One region of the Neobacillus sp. SRL179 genome, then DNA from elsewhere that is predicted to be linked to it. Evidence: a T-box and tRNA genes for the amino acid it is inferred to sense, from the RefSeq annotation. Region 1 holds a T-box; the other holds one or more tRNA genes.

Region 1 (6,969 bases):
TTTCCGCAGCTTTTTGTAAATATTCATTAATTTTTTCACTAGAATAATAGAGATTAAAGATAATTGATAGACTGACAAAGGGGATTCCAACAAACAAAAGAGCTAATATATGTATCTCCATCTGATTGTAAAGAATGTATAACACAAAACCAATTGGGAGTGTGATAAATGTAGTAATGGTCTCGACGATGAAGTCTTTTCCAAAATAGGACTCCTTTATTTTGTATATAAAATAGAGGTTACATGAGAAAATAATTTGGTTCACCACATAGGAAGTTATTAAGTATAATACGGCAAGCCATAAGGACCTTGAGTCATCTGCAAGGTTAGGACCAGGCTCCCCGCCAAATATGATGTATAATAGACCACTAAAAAATGATACGATAAAAAACATAATCAAATTAAGCGGCAATCGGAAATATTCTCCCTTCCGAAGGACCCTTAATCTAAGAAGTAAAACAACAACTGCGATTTGGGCGAAGATTATTTCTACAAAAAGCCCAAACATTAAAAAGGTAGCCAGCGCCACCCATTGAATTAAAAAAATAAACATATCATTAATCACAATCGGAGTTGCAGCCACGACAGACGTTAACAGAAAAAAGGCTAACACATCTAACCAATGTCCAGAAAGTTCAGGAGGATAAGTTTTATAGGTGTACCACAATCCTGCTGGAACCAATAGGATCCAGACAAGAAAAATTGCTCGTTTCACTTGCGGTTTTACATCCATTTTTATCCTCCTCTCCAAACAATAGCATGGTAGTTAAAACTCAATTAATCGGAAATAAGTTTCTTAAAATAAAACCACAAAAAATATAGGAAGTATTTACTACATTTTAGTTAAAACTATGAATTCGAGATAACATTATTTTACCATTTTTACTATAGCTTGTCATAAGGAAATGTTAATATTTTTCAAATATTTACAAATAACTGGTTTTGCTTCGGAAATAAAATATAGAGAACCCGTCACCACCAGCATTTCGTTATCTCCTAAATCTTTTATTTCTTCTAATAGATAAGAAGGCCAGTCATCAACGGCAAGTTTATTGGGTGATTGGCTAATATTCAGCAAGTCTTCCGCTCTAGCTGCCCGTGGATAGTCAAAACTTACAAATGTGATTTGATCGGCGACTTTATCAAGTTTCGCAATCATCTCATCTAATTTCTTATCCCTTAATGCCGCAAATACAATTTGGATATTTCGATCCAAGAACCGATTTGATAGTTCATGGGTGAGTGCCGTAATTCCTTCTTTATTATGAGCCCCGTCAATAATCACAAGTGGCTGTTCAGAAAGAATTTCAAACCGGCCCGGCCAATAGGCATTTCTTAAGCCCTGCCTGATGGCATGTTCTGTAATGTTATAAGGGGTATGTTGATTTAAATATTGGGCAGCAAGAACAGCTAATGTAGCATTCTCTGTTTGATGCTGGCCGATCATATTAATTTCTACTTGATTTAATGGATGAAGCGAATGATTGATTGTGAATTTTTCACCCTTTGCATGTGATACATGTTCACCTATTGAAAACTCTTTATTTAATCTATAAATAGGTGCAGATTTCTTTGAAGCCTGCTCCTCGATTACACGTAATGCCCCAGGATGTTTAACTGCTGTAAAGACGGGCGTAGACTCTTTGATTATGCCTGCCTTTTCAAAGGCAATTTCCTCATACGTATTACCGAGGATATTGGTATGGTCTAATCCTATGTTTGTAATGACAGAGACTAAGGGATGAATAATATTAGTTGAATCAAACCTACCCCCTAACCCAACCTCATAAACGACAATGTCCACATTACTTAAATGGGCAAAATAATAGAAGGCCATGGCCGTGATGACCTCAAATTCAGTCGGTCCTCCAAGCTCCGTTTCTTCTAATTCATCTGCTAGCGGTCTAATCACATTAGTTAGTTGTAAAATCTCTTTATCAGTGATTGGTTTTCCATTAACACTAATTCGTTCATTAAATTGCTCAATATAAGGTGAGGTAAACGTTCCGACCGTATATCCCCCCGCTTGGAGAATCGACTGCAAGAAGGTAACGGTTGAGCCCTTGCCATTAGTGCCCCCCACATGGATTGATTTGATTTTATTTTCAGGATGGTCAAGCTTGTCCATCATCCATTCCATTCTTGTTAACCCTGGTTTAATCCCAAGCCTTAATCTCGCATGAATCCATTCTAGGGCTTCTTGATAGGTTGTAAACATTTTGGTAACACCCCTTTTAATATAAGCAAGACGAATCCAGATTTGAATTCGCCTCACTTTTAGCTGTTTATCCTCTTAATTCTTTAATCCTTGCTTCCACAATACTTCTCTTTTCGAGATAGTCACTTTCCTTAGCACGCTCTTCTGCCACAACGCTTTCAGGGGCCTTTTTCATGAAGCCTTCATTGCTTAATTTCTTTTGAACACGGTCTACTTCTTTATTTAACTTTTCATATTCTTTTTCAAGACGAGCAATTTCTTCGTCAATGTTAATCAAGCCTTCAAGCGGCAGAATGATTTCCAAACCTGTAATAACGGCAGTCATGGCCTTTTCAGGGGTCTCTATGTCAATTCCCATTTGCAATTCTTCCGGATTACAGAAGCGTTCAATATAGGTACGGTTATTTTCGACCGTTTTTAGAACGGATTCATCCTTTGCCTTAACCAGCATTTTGATTTTCTTGCTCATTGGTGTGTTCACTTCAGCACGAATATTACGGACAGAGCGAATCATTTCCATTAATAGTTTCATGTCTTGCGCCGCTTGCTCATCGGAGAACTCTGGTTTTACCACTGGCCATGACGCAGTCGTAATGGACTCGCCTGCATGTGGGAGGTTCTGCCAAATTTCCTCGGTGATAAATGGCATGAATGGGTGTAATAAACGCATGGTTTGATCCAGTACATAGGCAAGAATGGATCGTGTTGTTTTCTTCGCTGCTTCATCTTCCCCATATAATGGAAGCTTCGCCATTTCAATATACCAATCACAGAAGTCATCCCAGATAAAGTTATATAAAGCACGGCCTACTTCACCGAACTCATAGCGTTCAGAAAGTTTGGTTACATGGTCAATTGTCTCATTTAATTGGGTCAAAATCCATTTATCTGCAACAGATTTTTCACCGCTAAAATCAATTTCTTCATACGTCATGCCGTCCATATTCATTAACGCAAACCGAGAGGCATTCCAAATTTTATTAGCGAAGTTCCAAGTTGATTCCACTTTTTCATAACTGAAACGTAAATCCTGACCTGGTGAACTTCCAGTAGATAAGAAGTATCGTAAGGCATCGGCACCATATTTTTCTATCACATCCATTGGATCCACGCCGTTGCCAAGCGATTTACTCATTTTACGTCCTTGCTCATCACGAACCAGACCGTGAATCAGTACATCTTTAAATGGACGTTCGCCTGTAAATTCAATGCTTTGGAAAATCATCCTTGATACCCAGAAGAAAATGATATCATAGCCTGTTACAAGGGCATCAGTAGGGAAATAACGTTTGTAATCGGCTGCTTCTTTATTTGGCCAGCCCATGGTCGAGAATGGCCATAGTGCTGAACTAAACCAAGTATCTAATACATCTTTATCTTGCTCCCAGTTTTCAGCATCTGCTGGTGCTTCAATTCCAACATACACTTCACCTGTTTGCTTATGATACCAAGCTGGAATACGGTGACCCCACCATAGCTGTCTTGAAATACACCAGTCGCGGATATTTTCCATCCAGCGCAAGTACGTTTTTTCAAAACGGTCTGGAACAAAGTTTACTTTATTATCTTTGTTCTGCAGGGCAATGGCTTCATCTGCGAGTGGCTGCATTTTTACAAACCATTGAGTAGACAGGTACGGCTCTACAACCGCTCCACTGCGTTCAGAATGTCCAACGGAATGCATATGGTCTTCAATCTTGAACAGAACGCCTAAATCTTGCAGATCTTTAACAATTTGCTTGCGGCATTCAAATCGGTCTTGTCCTTGATACTTGCCTGCTTTTTCATTCATCGAGCCGTCTTCGTTCATTACAAGAACGCGCTCTAGATTGTGACGATTACCAACCTCAAAGTCATTCGGGTCATGTGCAGGGGTAATTTTCACTGCCCCAGAACCAAATTCCATATCCACATAATCATCACCAACGATTGGAATCTCACGGCCAACAATTGGTAAGATTACCGTTTTGCCGATTAAATGCTTGTAACGTTCATCCTCTGGGTGAACAGCAACAGCCGTATCACCAAGCATGGTTTCTGGTCTCGTTGTAGCAATTTCAATTGAGCCAGTGCCGTCTGCAAGTGGATATCTTAAATGATAAAAAGCACCTTGAATATCCTTATAAATAACTTCGATATCGGATATGGCCGTTTTCGTAGATGGATCCCAGTTAATAATATATTCGCCACGATAGATCAGGCCCTTATTATAAAGAGTAACAAACACTTCACGAACCGCATCTGATAAGCCTTCGTCAAGAGTGAAGCGCTCACGGCTGTAGTCAAGGCCTAAGCCTAATTTTGACCATTGCTCACGGATGTGGGAGGCATACTCTTCCTTCCACTTCCATGTTTCCTCAACAAACTTTTCACGTCCTAAATCATAACGGCTCGTGCCTTCTTTGCGGAGTTTTTCTTCAACCTTTGCTTGTGTTGCAATCCCGGCGTGATCCATCCCAGGGAGCCAGAGGACATCGTATCCTTGCATCCGTTTCATGCGGGTCAGAATATCTTGTAAGGTTGTATCCCAGGCATGACCTAAGTGCAGTTTTCCCGTAACGTTTGGCGGCGGGATGACAATCGTATAGGGCTGTTTTCCTTCATCGTCCTTTGCCTCGAAGAACTTCCCTTTCAGCCACCATTCGTACCGTCCTTTTTCAATCGATTGCGGATCATATTTGGTCGGCATCGTTAATTCTTTTGTTTCCATCTATATTCCTCCTTCTTGTACCTGCAACAACACAAAAAACTCCATTCGTCATAAAAGGACGAATGGAGTTTGCTTCGCGGTACCACCTTTTTTCCAATCAAATAACATTTGATTGGCGCTCAAATCAGATAACGGATTTCCTCCGTCTTCCACTACTAAGATTGCTCTGTTCACAGAAGAAGCTCTTGGGCGACCTTCTGATGTTCTGCTTAGGAAATCTTCCAGCTCATGATTTCCCTCTCTTTAAGCAGGAGTGCATCGTACTCTTCCCTGTCTTTGCTTTATTTTTAAATTATAATGTTATACTACCCAAAAAAGGGGATGGTCGTCAATCATGATGGCCAAATTTTTTATTTTTTATACTATATGTGCTTAGAATGGTAATGTCGCCTGATTCGATGCAATTTTATTAGAGATATCTACACTTATCGACTTTTCCACTCTTGCTTGACTAAGGGGTAAATGTGCTTGTCCCATGGAAATCCCTAAGATGGACCAAAATAAAGGGGCAACAGGGACAGTGCTTATATTAAAAAATGCCTGCACTAAATAGCCAAAAATAATTGCTTGTAATCCATAAAGAATAATTGCCTCATTGCCTTGCGTTCTTTTTACAGCTTGGAAGGTTTTCCTGATTACCACAAATAACAAGAGTAAGTAGGTCAATAATGCCGGCGTTCCTAAGGTAATCGCAATTTGTATATATTCGTTATGGGCTTTATCCACTTTCGTGTTGGGGCTGCCTAAGAATTCCTGAAGTTCACTTGGGGTAGCCGGGAACACAAATTCAAAGGTATCAGGACCAGAACCAATCCAGAAATAATCCTTTACAAGTGGTAATGATTTTTTCCAGATAAAAAATCGTGAAGACCCTTCATGGCCAGTACTTTGATTAGTTGCAATGCTAACCGAGTCGGTCACAACTGAATGAATCCGTTGAGTATAAAACCCGTTTTCAGACATATTAATTGCTAAAAGTAAACAGCCTAGGGTAAATAATAATAAAATCCACCTTTTCCACAAGTATTTTCTCTTCAAAACGACAAAAATCGTTAAAAAAGCAGCTCCGAAAAAAACTCCCACATAACCACTTCTTGTACTTGAAAAAATAAGTGCCATAAAAGCTAAACAGGTCGTTATAAAGTAAAGGGAAGTAGTCTTTTTATTGTTCGTTGTTAAATACATGGTCAGTGCAACTAGCAAGGCGATAACAAGATACGATCCAAAGAAGTTAGGGTTATCAAAAAATGTATAGGTTCCCGTGTAACCCCGCATGGCGCTGTTCCTCGGAAGAAAATCTAATGAATAGTGCTGTAAAATTCCATAGATCGAAACAATGATCGAAACAACGGCGATTCCTGATAATACTTTTTTCATCTTTTTCACATCTATTAATCGATAGGAAAACAGCAAAATACTAAAATAACAAAAATAGGTAATCAGCCCTTCACACCGGTCCAATGTACCATGTACAGCCGTGTATGTATAATCAGAAAAAGCGGTGGAAATTTCAATTAAGGTTAATAAGATGAGTAAAATAATCTCGAATGAGGAATTCCTTTTTTCAGGTAAAAGCATTCGATATTTTTTTGTAAAAATAAGGTATAGCCAGGCAGCTAGTACAAATAGATAAAGGTAGTCCGTCTTTATTGTTGTATAGTACGGATCAAATCCCCAAGGATAAATCAAAAGTGGAAAAAGTATGATAAACCAATACATTAAATTAACTCCCTTTATTATGTATCTTGAAAAATAATCCAAAAGTAACTGGAAAATCAATTCCTTCTCAATTATTCCATGAGTTATGGGACTTTTCAATCAGAAATTTATGGGGTCTTTTGTTTTAGTGAGGAGAATTTATAATAATCTGGGAACAAACTGGGTGAAATGAATATACATAAATAAATGCCATATTCCTTTGGGGAGGTTCTTAGGTGAAGCGCAATAATTTCCACAAATATAAATTCCGTCCCTGGTTCATTACCTCACGCCGAATAGCCGCTCAATTTATTGTACCATTTAGTATTTTTCAATTAATCCG
Region 2 (6,969 bases), 2.2 Mb from region 1:
AAAAAAGGAAGCCCATTTATCTTAAAAATGAGGCTTCCTTTTTTTGCTAAGTGGAGTCAGGAATCTAGAACGATTAACTTTTTTCCCTCTCCTGTTACTCGGTACAGAAATAAATAATTTCTTTTTTGCTCTTGTCATCGCTACATAGAATAATCTTCTCTCTTCTTCAATTGCAGCAAAATCACCATTCCGATTAGACTCAAGCGCAAAATCATGCGGCAGGCTTCCATCAACAGCACCGATGATATACACTGTTTGATATTCTAACCCTTTGGACCGATGAATCGTGCTAAGGGTAATGGCATCCGTAAAATGCTTACTCAAATTCTTTATTTCTTTGTTCATCGCGGACATATGCTCGGCATGTGCTAACAAGGCTTCAATGGTGTCAAAGCTTTTTGCTGCTACCTTTAGATCTTTTAGGTCGTCAGAACCTTTTTCAAGCTTACTAGCTTCGTTGCCGCGTTTCTTAAGAAAATCAAGAAAACCAATGTCTTTTTCTATCCTTTCAATGGCCATCGAGGGAAGCATATGCTTTAAGCTGCGGATAAGAGTTACGGCCTTTTTTAGTTTTTTCTCTTGAAAAGCGTGGGCCGTTTTTAAGTGGTTAAGTGCTTCAAGTATACTACAATCTTTTAGAATGCTTTGGGCCTTTAATTCTTTCAAAACAGTCTGTTTTAAAAATAACAACGGTAAAATATCAGCTAAGGCGGCTGCATCCTCTTCATTTAAGCTCACCCGTAAGAAGGCAAGCACACTTCTAACAATGTAGCGATCGTAAAAGGCTTCCACATCTTGATCAATTTTGAATGGAAGGCTTGAGCCAGCTAATCGCTCAAACACAGACCGGGAGGCAGCGTTGGTACGATAGAGGATGGCAAAATCCCCAGGCTTTGCCCCCATTGAAATCTGTTCTTGGATGTCTGTGACAACCATGGTTGCTTCTTCTTCTTCATCATAAGGGAAAAATAATATCGGTGGTTCCCCTGTTGAAAATTGTGCCTGCATCTTCTTTGTTCTTCTCATTTTATTAGCAGCGATCATTTGATTTGCGGTCCCAACAATTTCATGTGACGAACGATAGTTTTGGTTGAGAGTAACTAATTTAGCATTTGGAAAGTCCTTCTCAAAATCAAGAATGTAAGTAGGGTCACTTCCTCGAAAGGCGTAGATGGATTGATCATCATCCCCAACAGCACAAACATTCTTATGCTTTGCAGATAAAAGTTTAATCAGCTCAAATTGTACCTTATTAATATCTTGAAACTCGTCGATCAAAAAATAACGGAAATTGTCCTGATATTGTTCAAGTATGGCAGATGAGGACTTCAAAAGCTGATAACAGCCAATTAGCATGTCATCAAAATCAAATAATCCCTGTCGCTGTTTATATTCTTCATATTTTTGATAAAGGAACAAAGTCTTTTCTTCCCACTCCGATGTGGGCTTAATTTCATTTGGAAACAGCAGTGAGTTCTTCCAGAAGCCAATTTGCTGCAGTGCTAAGTCATAGGCGAACTCTTTTTCAGACAAGTCCAGTAACTTTCCGGCTTCCTTTAGGATCTTATCGCGTTGCCACTCTTTTTTTAATAATTTTGTTGAAGACCAATTCGCACGATCATGAAACATCAAAATACGATAAAAAATACTATGAAAGGTGCCAGTTACAAGCTGATTAATGTTACCCGGTTTCATATGTGGGTAAGAGAGTAACCGGTTTTTCATTTCAGTTGCAGCTTTGGAAGTGAACGTAACAAGCATAATCTCACGAGGGTTTATTTGCTTTACTTCTATCATATAGGCCGTTCGTGCCGTTAGTACTCGTGTTTTGCCACTTCCGGCACCTGCAAGTACTAATAAAGAACCCTCGGTTTTCATAACAGCGGCCGCCTGGCTGTCATCCAGCAGTACGTCATGATCTGCTAGCAGCTCTAAATAGGGTGGCAGTGGTTGCTGGATCCTTTCCAATTTCTGTTTAAAGGGGAGTATACCATCTATTGGCTTAGCAGGTTTAAAGAGTTCAACACTTTTAGGTGCGGATGCGGTAATAGTTCTTCCCTGAGGTAGTTTAAACCCACTATGCTCTGTATAGTTTTGACCTTCGTCTTGAATAACATGAGAAGGGCTAAATTCAGTTTTTAGTTCTGGTTCCAAACATTGGCGTTCAGGTGGATGTGAGTGAAAAAAATAGGGTTCTTCCTGAATGCCAAGAAACAATCGGACAGTACGGTTGCAGATGGGACAGGTAAGTTCCCCATTTTTTCCTGCAAGGAAGATTTTTTGATACTCATCCCTGGCTAATTGCTGGAGTGTAATAAGTTGATTTTTGTGGATGGCTGTTTTCATTTATTAAAACCTCTATTTCCGTAAATAACACATGTTCTATCATAACAAAACCAATTAGGTACGGAAAGTGTTTGATAAAATATCAATTAAATAAGCACCTGCCGATAGGATGGCAAGTGCTTATCATCTTACACTACTTTGATCATTGTCTTATGAGGGATTCCGGCATCCATAAATACATCTGAAGCCACTTCATAACCAAGGCCTGCATAGAAGGGAATCGCATGGGTTTGGGCATTGAGTTTTAATTTATGTAATCCTTGATTATAGGCATGGGTTTCGATTGCATTCATAACAGCTTTCCCCGCGCCAGTTTTTCGGGCTTCTTTTAAAACACAAATACGTTCTACTTTTCCATAGCCATCGACGACTCGGAAACGTCCAGCTGCGACAGGAGTTCCCTCATTGTACATAACAAAATGAGTAGCTTCATCCTCAAATTGATCGATTTCCTCTTCTAGCGGCACATTCTGTTCTTCAACGAAAACAATCTTTCTTATTGTAAAAGCATCATCAAGTTCTTTTTGATTTTCAACTATTTTAACGGTCATGTTTAACTATCCTTTCCAAGGCGAAATGTTTCATATACGGTCCAAGAACCATTGTCTAATTGGTAAAGCAAGTGGAAGCGGTCAATTGTTTCTTCATGATGGACTTTCGTCATTCGGAGTGAACCATAAACATCGGAGTGCTCATCATTGGAAAGTTTTTGACCAATGGTAATATGTGGTACAAAAGAATATTCAATATTTTGCTCACTAAACTCTTGATTGATGATAGTGTGCAAGCTGTTCAGTTCATCGGTTGGATCTACTTTAAAATAAATGACATTATTAGCAGGCTGAAAAGAGCCAATTTTAGTCGTTGTTAATGTGAACGGTTTCGTCTTAATGGCGATTTGTCGTAATTTAGTGGCAAAACCTTTTGCTTCATCTTCCGTTGCCTCAAAACCATTTTTTAATGTTAAATGTGGAGGAATTAACGCATAATGCGGATCATAACGTTTGCGATACGAATTAACTAAGTCTTGGAGCTTCTTTGATGGGAAAATGACAACACCAAATTTCATAGGGTTACCTCCATTAATTCATTATTTTTTCAGCAAAATAAATGACGATATAGTCTTCTTGATATTATAGCAAATTTTCAAACTATAGAAAATAAAGAAGGTACCAGGTATAAATGATATGAAATGAAACAGTGACTAAAATAACATTTTAAGTGCCCGTCTAAGATCAGGCTGCCAATAGGTCCACGTGTGATTGCCATTAAATTCTTCATAAAAATATTGAAAACCCTTTTTTGATAAGACTTGGGCAAGGAAACGGTTAGGAGTAAGGAAGTCCATCACTTTCCCGTTTGTCGTATTTACAGCCGTTTCTTGATGGCCAATAACATGATAGATTTCTACCAGCGGTGCTTCACTGAATTCTTCGACTAAATTCAACACCTGGTCTTCTACAAGTGGTGACTGAAGTAATACTTTGCCAAAGGTATGGGGATATTGCAAGGCAGTCAATAAGGAAACAGTGGCTCCAAGCGAATCCCCAATAAGTGCTCTTGTCGAGCCCATCTGATAGGTGGGAAATTCTTGATCGAGAAAAGGCACTAATTCATGGGCAAGAAAACGAATATATTGCTGGTTTTGGTCACCCTTAGGATGATATTTTCGCCGGCGGTCTTCGACATTTTTATAAGGGATCCCTATGATAATGATGTTCTCAATCTGATTTTTAAAAAGAAACTCATCTGCTAATCGGCCAATTTTGCCAAGCTGAAAGTAATCCTGGCCATCTTGGGCAATTAACAGAGAGTATTTATAAAGCGGAGAGAAATTTGCAGGCAAATAAATGAGCAGCTGTATCTCCTCTCCTAGTGCGGTACTTTGCAAGGTATGTTCTTTAATTATGCCTTTTGGATATTCCATACGACAATTCCCCCAAGATTCGATTGATACAACCGCATTTTAACATAATGGAAGAGGAATTGCTCTTAGAAGTATAATGGATATGAGTAGGAGTAGGATTAATGAAGATATTTATGAGTGGAATGGGTATTAGGCATAATGGATAGGATGTTTTCACGTTTAAAGGTACGGATTTGTTTTCGCAGCAAACAATAGGCACGAATGTAATCATCATTCACTTCTTTAACAATAAGTTTTCTCTGGGAGAGCTCTTGATTTTCCGCAAGATAAATCATTTCTATCGGCATGTTTTCTTCAATTGACCGGATTAGTAGTCCATCCATGTAAATCACTCCTTTCTACAGTATAGTATTATTATAACCGAACATTCGTTCTTTATACAAGTAATTAAGGAACAAGCGTTCTAAAGATGGTTTAGAAGAGAAAAAGATATTGACATTCTTATATATTTAAATATAATTATATTTGTACTTAAATATTCGATCTGTTAGCTCAGCTGGGAGAGCGCAACCTTGACAGGGTTGAGGTCGGGGGTTCGAACCCCTCACAGGTCATCACAAAAACCTAACATCATTATGGTGTTAGGTTTTTTATTTTAGATGATTTCCTATTAGTTAATAAAAAATTTCCTTTTTTATTAATAGAGAACCCTCCATAAATAAAATGTTGCATAGGCTTGCCAATCTGCCCAGGCTGAGGATAATTTTAACAAATCTTCCTTGCTAGGTTTTTTCTCTAAACCTAATAAATGTTTAATAGCATTTTGTAATCCCACATCATCTATTGGAAAAGCTGATGTAAAGCGCAAGCAGCGCATTAGCACATAGTTTGCCGTCCAGGGTCCAATTCCGCGAATTTTAATTAAACTTTTTTCGGCTTCTTTAAGGTTATCCATGCCCAATAATTTTTCTTTTGATAATTCCCCGCTGTTCATTAATTGGGCGATGCCAATAATATATTCACTTTTCTTCACAGTCATTTTAATATCAGCAAGATCCTCGGGTGTTAATTGAGCAATTTTACTATAATCAGGGAAAATCCAGTACTTTTTCCCTTTCCATTCGATTGATTCTCCAAATTTCTCAACAAATCGCCGCTTTAAGGTGTAAGCAAATCCAAGATTAATCTGCTGTCCTAAGACACCCCAGCAGAGGGCTTCAAATAAATCGGGAACACCAATGACCCTTAATCCATAGAAGTCTTTGACCGGTCTTTTAAGAAGTGAGTCAGCACTTGCCATTTCGTAAAAGGGTGCTAAATCCTGATCAAGGTCAAACCATTCCCGAATGTAACTGGCTGCCATTAAATAATCTTCCGAAGGAACCGGTCTTGAGTTTTTCAAGAACTGAACAATCATTTGGTTACGGTCATTCACATAGATTTGGACTAAACTATGTGAGCTGCCAACCGGTATCACCCTCGTAATCACGCCGTTTTCAACTTCAAACATACACTCATTTTTATTCCGTTCTAAATAGCCAAGATTTGCGAACATATTAAAATCGTCTGGCAAGTCCATAACAAACGTCTCATTAACTTTTTTTGTGAAATTTATCATGCTAGATTCCCCTTGGCCTTTTCTTTTATTATTACAAAAATATCTTTCATTTTCTTGCTTTTCTACTCAATTCATAGCCATTATTATTTTTAAAAAGTATAATAGAGATGTGTAGGTCAATGTTATAGATTTCAAGATATGCCGATGAACGCTAACGATGGAATGATTATGGAGAACACTCAATATTATAATAATACTCTTTATAACCGTTTAACAAAGCTAAAATTATTTATTGGAGGAAAAGATGAATGAATATCCATAGTAGGACTCCTATCTACTGGTCTCTGCTAAAATATAATGAATGGAATCTCTATCTTGCTGCCACAGAAAAGGGGCTTTGTTATGTTGGGTCGCAAAATAAATCGTTTGAGGAAGTCTCGAATTGGGCTCAAAAACGATTCCCTGGCTGTTTCCTTGTGGAGGATAGGGGGAAGTTAAGCCCGTATGAAAAAGAACTGAAAGAATATTTAGCTGGTGAACGAAAACAATTTTCTGTTCAATCTGATTACAAGGGAACAGCATTTCAAGTTGCTGTATGGAATGCACTCAATGAGATTCCTTATGGTGAAAAGAAATCATATTCTGAGATTGCCAACTATATAAATAAACCGCAGGCAATCCGGGCAGTGGGTGCGGCCATTGGTGCAAATCCAGTATTAATGACGGTACCGTGTCATCGTGTTGTTGGAAAAAACGGTTCACTTACTGGTTATCGAGGCGGGCTGGAAATGAAAATCAAACTTTTGGATTTAGAAAAAAGTAATAATAAATTTTAATTTAAAAAGTTTAGGAGTGTTATCTAATGGCAAACGAAAAGAAAATGAATGTTGAAAGTTTTAATCTTGATCATACGAAGGTTAAAGCTCCTTTTGTTCGATTAGCAGGGGTAAAGAAGGGACAAAATGGGGACGTCATCCACAAATATGACATTCGCTTTAAACAGCCTAATAAAGAACATATGGAGATGCCTGCATTGCATTCACTTGAACACCTAATGGCGGAAAATGTTCGAAATCATTTTGACAAGGTTGTCGATCTTAGTCCAATGGGCTGTCAAACAGGCTTTTATTTAACGGTTATTAATCATGAAGATTATAATGAAATCTTGGATGTCCTAGAAAAAACGTTACTAGATGTT

The links. A T-box is a leader RNA that pairs with one kind of tRNA and senses whether it is charged. The one in region 1 lies ahead of AC4E8C_RS17680 (valine--tRNA ligase), so its partner is inferred to be a tRNA-Val.
Region 2: it has a tRNA-Val gene. The T-box ahead of AC4E8C_RS17680 (valine--tRNA ligase) is inferred to sense a tRNA for this amino acid. The anticodon was not compared.

The regions. Positions count from the first base shown of each region.
Region 1 covers NZ_OZ481792.1:3,558,584-3,565,552, forward strand. Annotated here, with positions in the region: gene AC4E8C_RS17670 (sensor domain-containing diguanylate cyclase) at 1-733, opposite strand, end outside; gene AC4E8C_RS17675 (bifunctional folylpolyglutamate synthase/dihydrofolate synthase) at 896-2,218, opposite strand; gene AC4E8C_RS17680 (valine--tRNA ligase) at 2,286-4,928, opposite strand; T-box leader at 4,980-5,214, opposite strand; gene AC4E8C_RS17685 (O-antigen ligase family protein) at 5,301-6,647, opposite strand; gene AC4E8C_RS17690 (hypothetical protein) at 6,863-6,969, shown strand, end outside.
Region 2 covers NZ_OZ481792.1:1,390,854-1,397,822, forward strand. Annotated here, with positions in the region: gene AC4E8C_RS06860 (UvrD-helicase domain-containing protein) at 22-2,346, opposite strand; gene AC4E8C_RS06865 (GNAT family N-acetyltransferase) at 2,475-2,897, opposite strand; gene AC4E8C_RS06870 (YjcG family protein) at 2,900-3,415, opposite strand; gene AC4E8C_RS06875 (alpha/beta hydrolase) at 3,551-4,273, opposite strand; gene AC4E8C_RS06880 (hypothetical protein) at 4,372-4,596, opposite strand; tRNA gene AC4E8C_RS06885 (tRNA-Val) at 4,755-4,827, shown strand; gene AC4E8C_RS06890 (DNA-3-methyladenine glycosylase 2) at 4,911-5,831, opposite strand; gene AC4E8C_RS06895 (methylated-DNA--[protein]-cysteine S-methyltransferase) at 6,080-6,607, shown strand; gene AC4E8C_RS06900 (S-ribosylhomocysteine lyase) at 6,634-6,969, shown strand, end outside.